Regions from separate parts of the Peribacillus sp. GL_122 genome, predicted to be linked through region 1. Evidence: riboswitches for the same ligand, from Rfam matches in the RefSeq annotation. Region 1 holds a riboswitch; each other region holds the start of a gene.

The links. A riboswitch is a leader RNA that binds a small molecule or an ion and turns the genes downstream of it on or off. The one in region 1 is predicted to bind cobalamin.
Region 2: another riboswitch for cobalamin. It lies ahead of AC3ISB_RS27485 (ABC transporter substrate-binding protein); the one in region 1 lies ahead of metE (5-methyltetrahydropteroyltriglutamate--homocysteine S-methyltransferase).
Region 3: another riboswitch for cobalamin. It lies ahead of AC3ISB_RS05430 (ribonucleoside-diphosphate reductase subunit alpha); the one in region 1 lies ahead of metE (5-methyltetrahydropteroyltriglutamate--homocysteine S-methyltransferase).

Annotation. Positions count from the first base shown of each region.
Region 1 is NZ_CM174415.1:773,789-778,303, reverse strand. Features, by position in the region: gene AC3ISB_RS03705 (aminopeptidase) at 1-221, opposite strand, end outside; gene bcp (thioredoxin-dependent thiol peroxidase) at 233-703, opposite strand; gene AC3ISB_RS03695 (potassium channel family protein) at 766-1,185, opposite strand; cobalamin riboswitch at 1,432-1,623, shown strand; gene metE (5-methyltetrahydropteroyltriglutamate--homocysteine S-methyltransferase) at 1,769-4,075, shown strand; gene AC3ISB_RS03685 (acyl-CoA thioesterase) at 4,072-4,515, shown strand, end outside.
Region 2 is NZ_CM174415.1:5,630,689-5,635,203, forward strand. Features, by position in the region: gene AC3ISB_RS27475 (heme ABC transporter ATP-binding protein) at 1-854, opposite strand, end outside; gene AC3ISB_RS27480 (FecCD family ABC transporter permease) at 861-1,916, opposite strand; gene AC3ISB_RS27485 (ABC transporter substrate-binding protein) at 1,879-2,844, opposite strand; cobalamin riboswitch at 3,027-3,201, opposite strand; gene AC3ISB_RS27490 (polysaccharide deacetylase family protein) at 3,288-4,136, opposite strand; tRNA gene AC3ISB_RS27495 (tRNA-Arg) at 4,365-4,438, shown strand.
Region 3 is NZ_CM174415.1:1,125,851-1,130,365, forward strand. Features, by position in the region: gene AC3ISB_RS05425 (ribonucleotide-diphosphate reductase subunit beta) at 1-35, opposite strand, end outside; gene AC3ISB_RS05430 (ribonucleoside-diphosphate reductase subunit alpha) at 81-2,378, opposite strand; cobalamin riboswitch at 2,517-2,697, opposite strand; gene AC3ISB_RS05435 (manganese-dependent inorganic pyrophosphatase) at 2,991-3,920, shown strand; gene AC3ISB_RS05440 (hypothetical protein) at 4,020-4,166, opposite strand; gene AC3ISB_RS05445 (SulP family inorganic anion transporter) at 4,252-4,515, opposite strand, start outside.

The sequences.
Region 1 (4,515 bases):
AGTTGTTCCTTCACATTCCCTTGTAACAGGTGGCGGCTTATCTCATCGTCTTCGAGTTCTACATATGGATAAGCACCCACTCTGTATATTTCATCAATCAGCTCTTTCAATAACGGTTTCGTGTTGATATGCCCCCGTATGAGGATTCTCTCTTTTGGCTGTATTTGTATCGAATGATGAATCAGCCTGGCTGCAAGCTTCGTTATTCGCTCATCCTTCATCTGCCTGTCCCTTATTTTTCGAGGTCGCGAAGAGTTTCAAGCGCTTCTTCGACGTGGCCTTTGACTTTTACTTTACGCCATTCTTTGACTACCTTACCAGCCTTATCTATCAGGAAAGTTGAACGTTCAATGCCCATATACTCCTTGCCGAAGTTCTTTTTCAATTGCCACACATCAAATGATTCGGCCGCTTCATGATTCTCGTCAGCCAGCAGCAGAAAAGGCAATCCATGTTTTTCGATGAATTTTTCATGACGTGCCGCTGGATCTGGGCTAATACCAATGATGACCGCGTTCAATTCCTCGAATTGCTCATTATGGTCCCGGAAATCACAGGCCTCCGTCGTGCAACCTGGCGTCATGTCTTTTGGATAAAAATATAAAACAATGTTTTTCCCCTTTAAATCCGATAGGGAAACCATTTCACCATTGTTTGCAGGGAGTTTGAAATCAGGTGCTTTTTCTCCAATTTTAACAGTCATATTGAACCCTCCATTTCTTTCATTATGGTAAGAGTACCCAATAATCGAAAGAAACACAACTTTCATTTACCCTTCCTATCTTTCTGCTCCAAATCGATAACTGTCCGAATTACGAACGCTGCCGGCAGTGTATACCCGATGAAAGCCTGAATGGTAGCTATCATCCTGCCCATGCCAATCGGGGCTATATCTCCATACCCTACAGAAAACATCGTCATCGCACTGAAGTAAAAGGAAGTCTTCAACTGTTCATAGAAAGTGCCATCCAACCGATTGCCCATATCAAGAATCACCGAATGATTCTGAAGCTCGTATAATAAATAAATCAGTGCAAATCCAACCAATATCGTCGCATATAAATTGCCAAGCCACAGCATATCCTCCAGAGAAAACTTCTTTCCTCCCGACTCAACAAGAAATAACGTACGAATGCTCATCACCATGCAAAAAATGATTCCTGCAATCAAGATGTAGAAAGTCATCCCCCACGCCCCATTTCAAAACGCCACTCTCTCTATACATACTCCCTGTCCAAACAATATATTCTTTTTTAGGTACAGACCTCATACTTATCAACCACACACTCAATAAACTGATTCTTTTCCCGAATCTTTTTTTCCATGTTGACCCTTTTGGTCGGATATGTTAAGATTGTCTAAATTTTTATAATAGTTTTTATTTTAAAAATCTTCGGCCTGCAAACAGTTTATAAAGGCAGGTTTTGTAAAATTTCATATGTGGAAATAGGTTCCTAATTTTAAATTAGGATTAAAAGGGAAGTCCGGTGTAATTCCGGCACGGTCCCGCCACTGTAATGGGAGTGTTAGCGCCATCCAATATGCCACTGATCAAAAGATCGGGAAGGCCGCCGCTAATGATAATCCCTAAGTCAGGAGACCTGCCTATTTCGACAACACTGTTTTAACCTACGGGAGATAGGGAGGTGTTAGGGACCTTATAATTGTAAGGGGCATTCTGCATGCCTCTTATTTTAAGCATTTCTAACTTTCTCTTTTGACGGTTGGGGATGCTTTTTTTATTGTTCAATAAAATGAATGTAGGAGGATGGGAATTTTGAAAAGCAGTAGTTTGGGTTACCCACGAATCGGGGAAGATCGTGAATGGAAACGTACATTGGAAGCTTACTGGTCAGGTAAAATCGATGAAGCGGAATTTACGGCACAACTAAAGGCAATCCGTTTAGGCAACATACAAAAACAAAAGCAACGGGGCATTGATATCATTCCTGTCAACGACTTCACTTTCTATGATCAAATGCTCGATATGTCCGTCATGTTCGGTCTTGTACCTGAACGTTATTCAGCCTATGAAGGCGGTAGGGTTCCCCTTTCCGTATATTATTCAATGGCTCGCGGAAACAATGATCAAGTCGCTTCCGAAATGACGAAATGGTTCAATACGAACTATCACTATATTGTCCCTGAATTAAAACTGCCACAGCTGACTTTAACAGAAAATAAACCACTTGCAGCATATCGGGAAGCCAAGGAAAAGCTAGGGATTGAAACGAAGCCCGTGTTGATTGGACCTTATACCTTCATCTCCCTTTCCAAAGGCTTCAATAAACAAGAGATCCCTAGTATCATCCTGAGCTTGCTTCCCCTATACACGCAAATCCTGCGGGAGTTGGAGCAAGAAGGCGTGAAGTGGGTACAAATGGACGAACCTTCTCTTGTTTCATCCATTTCCAAGGATGATATGCAAACTGTTACTTACCTATATGAAAAGCTGAATGAAGCAGCACCAAACCTGAACATCATGCTACAAACATACTTTGATGCCGTGGAACACTACCAAGAAGTCATCGAATTAAAAGTCCAAGGAATCGGTCTTGATTTTGTACATGATAAAGGGAGGAATCTAAGTAATCTTGAAGCATTCGGCTTCCCAAAGGACAAAGTGCTTGCTGCAGGTGTGATTGACGGAAAAAACATTTGGCTATCTGATTTATCGAAAAAAATTCAATTAATCGAGACTCTTAAGAAAAAGGTAGCCGAAGACCAAATCTGGCTTCAGCCCTCTTGTTCCCTGCTTCATGTCCCAGTGACCGTTCGGAATGAAACCGCACTTTCAAAAGAAGTGAAACAGGCCCTTGCTTTCGCTGATGAGAAACTTGAGGAAATCACACTCTTGGTCAAAGGGAATAATCAAGGCTTTGAAGCAATCACCGAAAAAGTCGATGCCAATAAATTTACGGTTCAAACGTTAGCAAGTTCAAATGCACGGAATCATGGGACTGTACAATCGAAAGTCGAAAAGGTTAAAAGCAGGACCGCCGGCCGTCACATTCCATTTAAAGAGCGTTACCAAAAACAACAGGAATTTTTCAAATTGCCTTTCCTTCCTTCGACTACCATCGGTAGCTTTCCGCAGACATTTGAAGTTAAACAAGCACGCGGGAAATTCAAAAGAGGAGAATGGACCGCTCAGAAATATGAAACATTCGTAAACGAAGAAATCGGCAGGTGGATCGAAATCCAAGAAGAAATCGGTTTGGATGTTCTCGTTCACGGGGAATTCGAACGGACGGATATGGTTGAATACTTCGGCCATAAGTTAGGCGGTTTCGTCTTTCTGGAAAAGGGTTGGGTACAATCCTATGGGTCCCGCTGCGTGAAACCACCAGTCATCTACGGCGACATCCATTTCATCGAACCGATGACAGTAAGGGAAAGTGTGTACGCACAATCACTGACGAAGAAGACGGTAAAGGGAATGCTTACAGGTCCTGTTACGATTTTAAATTGGTCATTTGTCCGTGATGATATTTCCAGGGAGAATGTTTGCTATCAGCTGGCACTCGCTTTGGAAAAGGAAGTCATTGCATTGGAATCCGCTGGAATTAAAATGATTCAGGTTGATGAGCCTGCACTTAGAGAAGGTCTGCCATTGAAAAAGAACGATCGCGACGAGTATTTAAACTGGGCTGTGAATTCATTCTTGATATCCACATCAAGCGTGGAGGATACAACCCAAATTCATACGCATATGTGCTATTGCGACTTCAACAGTTTCATGGATGTCATCTCCTCCCTCGATGCTGATGTAATTTCCATCGAAACATCTCGTAGTCATGGGGAGCTTGCTTCCGCATTCGAGGAAAAAACATATGAAAAAGGTATTGGCCTGGGTGTGTATGATATTCACAGCCCGCGTGTGCCCGCAGTGGAAGAAATGGTCGATATGATTGAACGGGGCATCAAGGTATTGGATAAAGACCAGTTTTGGATCAATCCCGACTGCGGCCTGAAAACAAGGGGTATCCCGGAAACCGTCGCTTCCCTGAAAAACATGGTCGAAGCAGCAAAAATCGTCCGTGAAAACCTTTTAGCCAAACCAACAGGCCAATGATTGAAAAGAACGTTGCCCATCCAACACAGCAGTCACGGACTTTTTTAACCGACCTTGTTTTTCCACCGGATACAAATCATCACAATACCATCTTTGGCGGAAAAGTAATGGCATATGTTGATAAAATAGCCTGCATTTCAGCTATGCGTCATTGTCGAAAACCCGTTGTGACTGCTTCAAGCGACTCTTTTGATTTTTTGGCCCCCATCAAGACAGGGGATGCGATCAACCTTGAAGCTTATGTCACCTGTGCTCATCGCACATCAATGGAGGTATTCGTGAAAGTGGAGCGTGAGAACCTATTAACAGGTGAAAAACAGCTTACGGCACGCGCTTTTTTAACGATGCTCGCCATTGATGAAGACGGTAAGCCGACAAACGTACCTCAGGTCATACCGGAAACGGAAGAGGAAAAGCAGCAATATGTTGAAGCACAAGCA
Region 2 (4,515 bases), 920 kb from region 1:
GAATCCAATTGAATCATTTCAGGACCGACTGTCAAATAAGAACCATCGATTTCCAATGGGATAGTATCATGGCCATGCTTTTCCGGAACGATGAACATCTGCGGTTTCGGAAGGGCGGGATGTGGATGTTTTTCGATCGTCGTATGATATACATCCTGAATCCGTTCCTGTTGGAGCACTTCGTTCGGCACATCAACAACCTGAATCTGCCCTTTCTCAAGCAACATAAGCCGATCACAATATAATCCTGCCAAATTCAAATCATGAAAAATTGAAATAACGGTCAACTTCTGCTCTTTTGCCATTTTCCTCATTAGATCAAGAAGATCTTTTTGATAGGAAAGATCCAAGTGGTTCGTAGGTTCATCCAAAAAAAGGATTTCCGGCTCTTGGGCAAGTGCCTGTGCCAGCAAGACCCTTTGTCTCTCCCCTCCTGATAATCGTTCAAAATGAAGATCCTGAAAATCAGCTACTCCCGTTTGTTCCATAACTCGTTGGACAATCGATTCATCTTCTGCGGACCAACTATGGAACCAACCTGATTGATGGGCATATCGCCCAAGTGAGACCGTCTCTTTTACTGTATAAGAGAAAGCTAATGAGGAATGTTGAGGGAGCACAGCAATGACCTGTGCAAGTTGCTTTGACGAATAATCCTTCAAATCCCTACCTCTTATCCGTACGCTTCCGCCTTTATAATCGAGCACCCCGCTAAGCATGCTTAAAAGCGTCGTTTTCCCGCTGCCATTTGGACCAAGAATCCCGAATAATTCCCCTTTATGTACATCAAAAGAGACAGAGTCCAAAACAGCTTTGTTATGATATCCACCTGTTAACCCTCTTACTTCAAGCATCCGTTTTTACCCTTCTCTCCGTCTCTTTAATAAAATCAGCGCAAATGCAGGTGCCCCGATAAGTGAGGTGATCACCCCGATCGGCAGTTCCGATGGGGCAATGATCGTTCGTGCCACAAAATCCGCCAATATTAAGAATCCGCTTCCTATCAACAATGACAACGGAAGTAAATGTTTATGGTCAGGCCCCCAAATCTTTCGGACAAAATGAGGAATGACCAATCCTACAAAGCCAATCGCCCCCGAAACGGCAACGGCTGCCCCTGTCAATGTCGAACCGGCTATCAAGATCCACATTTTCCGCCGCTTAACATTCACACCTAAGTGCTTTGCCCGGTCTTCCCCGAAAGTCATCGCATTCAATTCACTTGTATTCATGATCAAGATCAATGAACCAATGATAAAAAACGGCAAAATGATTGCAATGTAATTCCATCCGCGCATTGAAACGCTTCCCATCAGCCAGCCGATGATTTGTCTTAATTCATCACCCGTCAGCGCAATCATCAATGAAATGAAGGCACTTAAAAACGAGCTAAAAATGATCCCCGTTAAAATGATCGTTTCCACTTTCATCGATCGATCCATTTTTTTTGCAAACGTCAGTACACAAAGCATCGTGAGCACTGAGCATAAGATGCTCAGTGCCGGAAGAGTATATAAACCGATGAACGGCAGTGAAATATTCAAGAATATTGTCAATACGGCGCCGACCGATGCTCCTGATGAAATACCCAATGTGTAAGGATCAGCGAGCGGGTTCCGGAGCAGTCCCTGAAAAGCCGCACCCGCAATCGCAAGTGATGCCCCGACCAAACCCGCAAGCAATACGCGCGGCAAGCGGATGTTCATCACGATATTCGTAAGCATAACATCCGGATCAGCAGAAATCGGCAAATGGAAAATCTCCTTGCCGATTATTTGCATAAGTACGGGAACCGGTACTGGCACCGAACCAAAGGAAATGCCTATCGTCATTGCGAATAACAAAATTAACAACGCAATCAAATAAACAAACGCCCATTTAGTTGTCAAATTGGTTCGGATAGACTGATTTGGCAAGTTCCTCTACTCCCTCTATTAAACGTGGACCGGAACGGGTCACCAAGTCTGAATGGACATCAAAGACTTGGTCATTCTTAATAGCATTTACGTCTTGCCATCCTTTTCGGCCCTTCACTTCACTTACTGAATCTTTCGTATAGTAACCATACGTTGTAATGATGACATCCGGATTTGCAGCAATCATCGACTCTTCATCAATTTTTGCCCATCCGTCCAATTCTGCAGCAGCATTATCCGCTGAAATAATAGTAAGCATCTCATTCATGAAAGTATTTTTACCAGGTGTGTATATTTCCGGTGAAGGCGAAACTTCCACTAAAACGGTCTTCCTATCCGCTTCCTTTACGGATTTGGCCTTTTCCTGGATATCCTTGAGTTTCGTTTTCATATCCGTAACGATTTCTTCTGCCTTATCATGTTCTCCCGTTGCCTGTCCAATCATCTCAATAGACTTATAGACTTGGTCAAAGCTTTGTGCATCATTGACTACGAGGACATCTATTCCAGCATCCTTAAGTTGCTGTAAACCCTCATTTGAATTATGGGCACTTGATGCATGCGCAAGAACAAGATCAGGCTTCATGGAGACAATCAGCTCCGTGTTCATTTCCATTCCGCCAACTTTTTCAATTTCTTTCGTTTCTTCCGGGTAATTATCATTGTCGGACACACCAACGACCTTTTTGCCCAAACCAAGTGCAAAGACCACTTCCGTATTACTTGGTATCAACGAAACGATTTTCTTCGGTTTTTGTTCTATCGTTACTTTTTCCCCAGTTGCATCTTTAATCGTAATCGGGAAAGCTTCGTGTTGAGCATGATTCGTTTGCTGCTTTTCTTTTCCTTCATCCTTAGCGTCACTGCAGCCAACCATCAAGCCTGCAGTAAGCAACATTAACAGTATCAGACCAAAAATCTTTTTCATTTTCATTCCCCACAATCTTTTCATTTAATTTCTTCCCACCTAAATAAAGAAAAACGCATTGGTTGGAAGATGCCCCCAAAACAAAAAGCACCTCCCGTTAAACGGAAGGTGCTTGCATGGCAACAATATCATTACGGACTCTTTCTTAGGGTCTGCCACACACCTTCCCATCCGCGTAGGTTACAGGTGTACGAATTCTGGCAGGTCTCCTGGCTCATGGTCATCGTTAACGGCACCTTCCCATATCTCATACAGTGGTACACAGCCGTCAGCTCCCATATACAGTGGCGGGACCGCGTTGGCATTTCACCAACTTCCCTTTTAAGTCATTAAGACACCAAATCGTTCATATGTATATAATTTTCACTGCCTTCATTATACACCATGTAAGAATCGATTATTATATGATTTTTCTGAACAAGTACGAAATGACCCTTCCACCTTTAATGCTTTGAAGCATTTTCAATCAGTGACGCAAAACCATCGACTGATAACCCGGGTGAAATCCGAACTCGATGCAGGGCATGCATCCCTTGGTCCCTTGAAGCTCCCCCAGGTTCGGTAGTGACTGCCATCTTGTATCCAGCTTCTTCTGACAGCCTTAGACTCTCTTCATTATACCGGCCAACCGGATAGGAAAGCACTGTCGTGACCTGGCCGAGGATACGGTCGAATAGCTCCTTCGACTGAACCATTTCCGCTTCTTGCTGCACTGCAGTCATGCGGTTCAGCTCCAAATGGTTGATGGTATGGCTTTCGAGCGAAATCCCATTCCTGCTCATCTCCAACATTTGATCTTCAGTCAGGTGATGACCTTTATCAATGGACTTACCGATCATGAAGACAGTTGCTTTCATATCATTTTCTTTTAATATCGGAAAAGCCTCCGTGTAGTTATCTGTATAGCCATCATCAAAAGTAAGCCAGACGCACTTCTCACTTGGCATCCGATTCTCGGTTAAAACAAGGTATGCTTCTTCAGGGGATAATGTATAGTAACCATTCTCCCGAAGCCAAGCCATCTGTGCTCGGAATTCCTCACTTGGAACCCGAAGGCCATTACCTTCAGAAATGCTGTGATACATCAAGATTGGAAGCTGGACAGCGGACTCGGCCGTTACCCAGTTTCCCGTATCGATTTGGCCTTCCAAATCCTGCCCTGCCCCATTCTCAGCCGCTTCGACCACTTCAATGTCTTCTTCCGCAATCGGTGCAGCCGTCTTTATGCCTATACCCTCTAAAATCCCTTGTGAACATCCAGGTAAAATTAAAATCCCCAGCAATGCCACCATCCATAAAACTCTATATCTTTTCACTATCATTCCCCTAATTTTTTCTAGTATAATAGTATCAGAAAACTAGTGGATAATAAAGTATTCCATTTAATGAATTAATAGGAAAACACGAGAGCATAGTGACCTGCTGAGCATTTATGAATATTTTTTTCATAAGTATGTGCTATAAGCTTGAAAAGTTTGCCTATAAGAAATATAATAAATAAGTCGTCGACTTATATATATGTCCCAGTAGCTCAGCAGGATAGAGCGACAGCCTCCTAAGCTGTAGGTCGTAGGTTCGATTCCTATCTGGGACGCTAAAGTTTATAAGCCCTGTTATAATGCGGTTTCTCCGTGTTGTAGCAGGTAATAATTATTGATGTAACCGTAAATG
Region 3 (4,515 bases), 350 kb from region 1:
TCGAGCATCCGAATCTTTTTGATATGATTGGTCATTCGTGAAAACTCCTTTAAGAATAGATTACTGGGTTATGATTGTCGTTAACTTGAACAGCTTTCGCAGGCATTGTCATATTCGGAAGAAGTCGAACGAACATAATACGTTGATTTCAATCCGCTTTCCCATGCCGTTAAATGGATATCCAATAGGACCTTCGCTTTGATTGTATTGTGTACATACAGATTAAAGCTGATTGCTTGGTCAATATGGCGTTGGCGCGCTGCATTTTGCCTGATGCTTTCCAGTTGGTCCAAATTAAATCGCGTCTTTTTATAATATTCATACGTATTTGGCGTCAAGCCTGGCGCGGTCACCTTGAATTTGAAGTTTTTCTTTTCTTCGTAAAATTCAATTTCATACAAAGGATCGATTCCATCCGTGGAATTACCGATTTTAGCTGTCGAAGAATTCGGGGCAATGGCCATTAAATAGCCATTACGGGTCCCGTGTTCCTGCACGTCTGCTTTTAAATCCATCCATTTTTGATCTGTATAGTCACGCAGTTCGAAATAGTCCCCTGTATGCCAATCAGATCCTTCAAAATATGGGTATGATCCTTTTTCCTTGGCCAATTCGTTGGATGCCTTGATTGTTAAGTATGCGATCCTTTCGTATAAAGCATCTGCATAGTGAACAGCCTCATCGGATTCCCAATAAATATTCTGCGTGGCAAGTAAATGATGCCATCCAAACGTTCCTAAACCAATTGCCCGGTAACGTTTGTTCGAGATGGATGCTTGTTTGACAGGAAGATTATTCACATCAATGACATTATCCAGCATGCGGATCTGAATGGGAATCAATCTTTCCAAAACATCGCTGCCCACTGCCCGGGGCAAGTTAATGGATGAAAGGTTGCAGACAACGAAATCGCCGCTTTTACGAACCACAACAACATCTCCATCTTCCGTTTCATATTCATCCGTGATCGTCGAAGGGCTTAGGTTTTGGGCAATCTCCGTGCAAAGGTTAGAACAATAAATCATACCTTTATGTTTATTGGGATTCTTCCGATTCACTTCATCACGGTAGAACATATACGGTACGCCTTCTTCTAATTGAGAAATCATGATGCTTTTCATGATGTCCATCGCATTGATTTTTTCAAAGCTATAGTTTGGAAGCCTGCCATTTTCTGCGGCCTCGACAGCAAGTGCATAATGATTCCTGAAGCTTCCTTCGCCTTTCTTCTCGTCATAAAGATCTTCAAGTGAAAATCCAAGGGTTTGCTTAACGGTATGCGGATCGAAAAGATACCATTCTTTTCTGTCGCGTACAGCTTCCATGAATAAATCGGGTATACATACACCTGTAAAAATATCATGGGCTTTTAATCTGTCATCTCCGTTTTGTGTCTTCAAATCGAGGAAGCTCATGATATCTTTATGCCAGACATCCAAGTAAATCGCGATGGCACCTTTACGTTGACCCAATTGATCGACACTTACCGCTGTCTGGTTGAATAGTCGAATCCAGGGAGTCGTGCCGGAACTGTTTCCAGAGAAACCCCGGATATCAGAACCAAGCGAGCGAACCTTACCGACGTAAAGACCGACACCGCCGCCAAATTTAGATACTTTTGCCGCATCGTAGTTTGATAGGTAGATTCCGTCAATGGAATCTTCAATTGCGTCGATAAAGCAAGAGCTTAACTGTCCATGTGTTTTACCTGCATTGGAGAGTGTAGGAGTCGCAACGGTCATATAAAGATTGGACATGGCCCAGTATGCTTCTTTTATAAGTTGCAGGCGGTGCTCCGTTTTTTCCAATCGCATGATTTCCATCGCGATGATCATGAAACGTTCTTGTGGCAGTTCGTAGACCTTATCCTTTTGTGGGCGGGCTAGATAGCGGTCGTTCAATAAGTAGATGCCTATGTAAGAGAATAATTTATCTTTTTCCGGGTCGATCACCGAACCCAATTCCTCAATTTCCGCTTTCGTATATGAAGATAGCAGTTCTGGTTTATAAATGGGATAACGCTGACCTTCTGAAAGCTGGGAGAGTTCCGTGATCAGCTCATAGAATGGGCCATAACTCATACCTTCATAACCTCGATTGGCTTGTGCATCCCTATACATTGTATTCAACAGTTCTGCTGCAGCAACGAACGTCCAATCCGGAGCATCGATATCCACACTTTCAAGAGCGAGCTGAATCAGTTTTCTTGATGCCTGTTCTTCGGTTGAGTCACTTTTGCGATCTAGCCATTTTGTAAAACGCTTTTTGAACTTCTCCATATCGAGATGGCCTTCGAATTCCTTTGATAACATCTCGAGCTGGATGGATTTCGTTTCTGTGTCATTTTCACTTATGGTAGAGTTATATGTTTGAGTCATTAATGATCCTCCTTGTTAACTTCCGCTAAAATAAAAAAACCGCCCAATGAATTGAGCGGATCAAACGATAGAATAAAAGAGCCATGAAAAAATAGCCGTTAAACTATCGTTTCATCATCTCAATCCCCGAAGAATAAGAAACGTGAAAAATTCAAGGCAGGTCTCCTGACTCATGATCACCCTACTTTGAGTCCTTCCCGTATTGAGAGCTATACAGTGGGTATCTCATTTCGTCACATTTACAGTTGCGGGGACAGTTCCGGGTTTACACCGGATTCCCTTTTCAGCCATCACTGGCACCTTGGATTATAAAAAATTCTATATATAGTTATTGTTAATGTTTGTATAATCAATATCTAGTATTTCTGCTTATATTATCGTAAGCCATATACGATGATAATTCAACTAATATATTTGAAAAAAACCAATCCTTATCTATTGACAAAGTGATGGCAGAGTGTGAAGGAATGAAAGATTTTATTGGGGAATGGGTAATTCAAGCGCTGATTTTACGCGATTTTGTGTTAAAATAAATTGTCTAGTAAAGGTGGCTCTCCCTTATTGCAATGAGGGGATTCGCGGAAAAATATTTAAGAAAAAGGGGATAAAATCTTGGAAAAAGTATTAGTTTTTGGACATAAAAACCCGGATACAGACACAATCTGTTCAGCAATCGCTTATGCAGACCTGAAAAAGCAGTTAGGTATCAACGCTGAACCAGTTCGTCTGGGTGAAGTAAATGGTGAAACTCAATATGCATTGGACCAATTCAAATTCGAAGCTCCCCGCCTTGTGGAAAAAGTTGCAGGGGAAGCTGAAGGCGTAATCCTGGTCGATCATAACGAACGCCAGCAAAGTGCTGAAGATATTGACCAAGTCCGTGTGTTGGAAGTTATCGACCATCACCGTATCGCTAACTTTGAAACAAGCGATCCACTATATTACCGTGCGGAACCAGTTGGATGTACGGCAACCATTTTAAATAAAATTTATAAAGAAAACGGCATTGAAGTCCCTAAAGCAATCGCAGGTCTTATGTTGTCTGCCATCATTTCCGATTCGTTATTGTTCAAATCTCCTACATGCACGGAGCAAGACGTTGCAGCAGCAATGGAACTGGCTGCCATTGCGGGAGTCGACGCTGAAACATACGGCTTAGAAATGTTGAAAGCTGGAGCTGACTTGAGCGACAAAACGATTGCCCAGCTTATCACTCTTGATGCAAAGGAATTCTCCATGGGAATGGCTAAAGTGGAGATAGCACAGGTCAATGCTGTAGATCCGACCGAAGTCCTTGCTAAGCAAGCAGAATTGGAAGCGGCGATTGAAGCGGTTATTGCTGAGAAGGAATTGGACTTATTCCTATTTGTCGTAACGGATATCTTGACTAATGATTCTGTTGCCTTGGCTCTTGGTAAAGCAGCTTATGCAGTGGAAAAAGCATACGACGTTTCATTAAATAATAACATCGCCGTCTTAGAAGGCGTTGTATCGCGTAAAAAACAAATCGTGCCGGTCTTAACGGACGTATTCAGCAAATAATACAGTAGAAGGGATGCTCATTAAAAACATGGGCATCCTTTTTCTGTACATGCAAAAAAAAGACTCAACCACCATTAAGGGTGTTTTGAGTCTTTTTTCTTAATTCAAAGCTTCCTTTTCTTTTTCATAGGCAATGACAATCAGTTCTTTGTTGGCTTCCTCGCCAAGTCTGCTTTCAAAGCTTTTCAGTTCATTCAATAAATCCGGTGACAGATTTGCTGCCGTATAATCCTGCTCGGGTGTCATGCTTTTCGCTCCTTTCAAAAGGAAATCATTCATGTTATCTATTTTGTCGGTTTGAAAAGTTTCTATTCAGCAAAATTTTACAACTTCAAGATATTTTACTTTCTGAGGTGGCGAGTTTTTCAAGCAATAACGAACTTTCTTCATCGAGTCCTTGCACTTGGACAGGTATTCCCAGAAGCTGATATTTAAGAACAACCGTATCAACAGCACCGACTGCTGAAGCATCCCAGATTTTAGAATGGGAAAAGTCGATGACGATTGAATCGGCTTTTTCCTTGAAGTCGAACTTCGAAACAAAGTCCTGGACAGAAGCGAAAAATATTTGCCCGCTGATATGATAAATGATTTT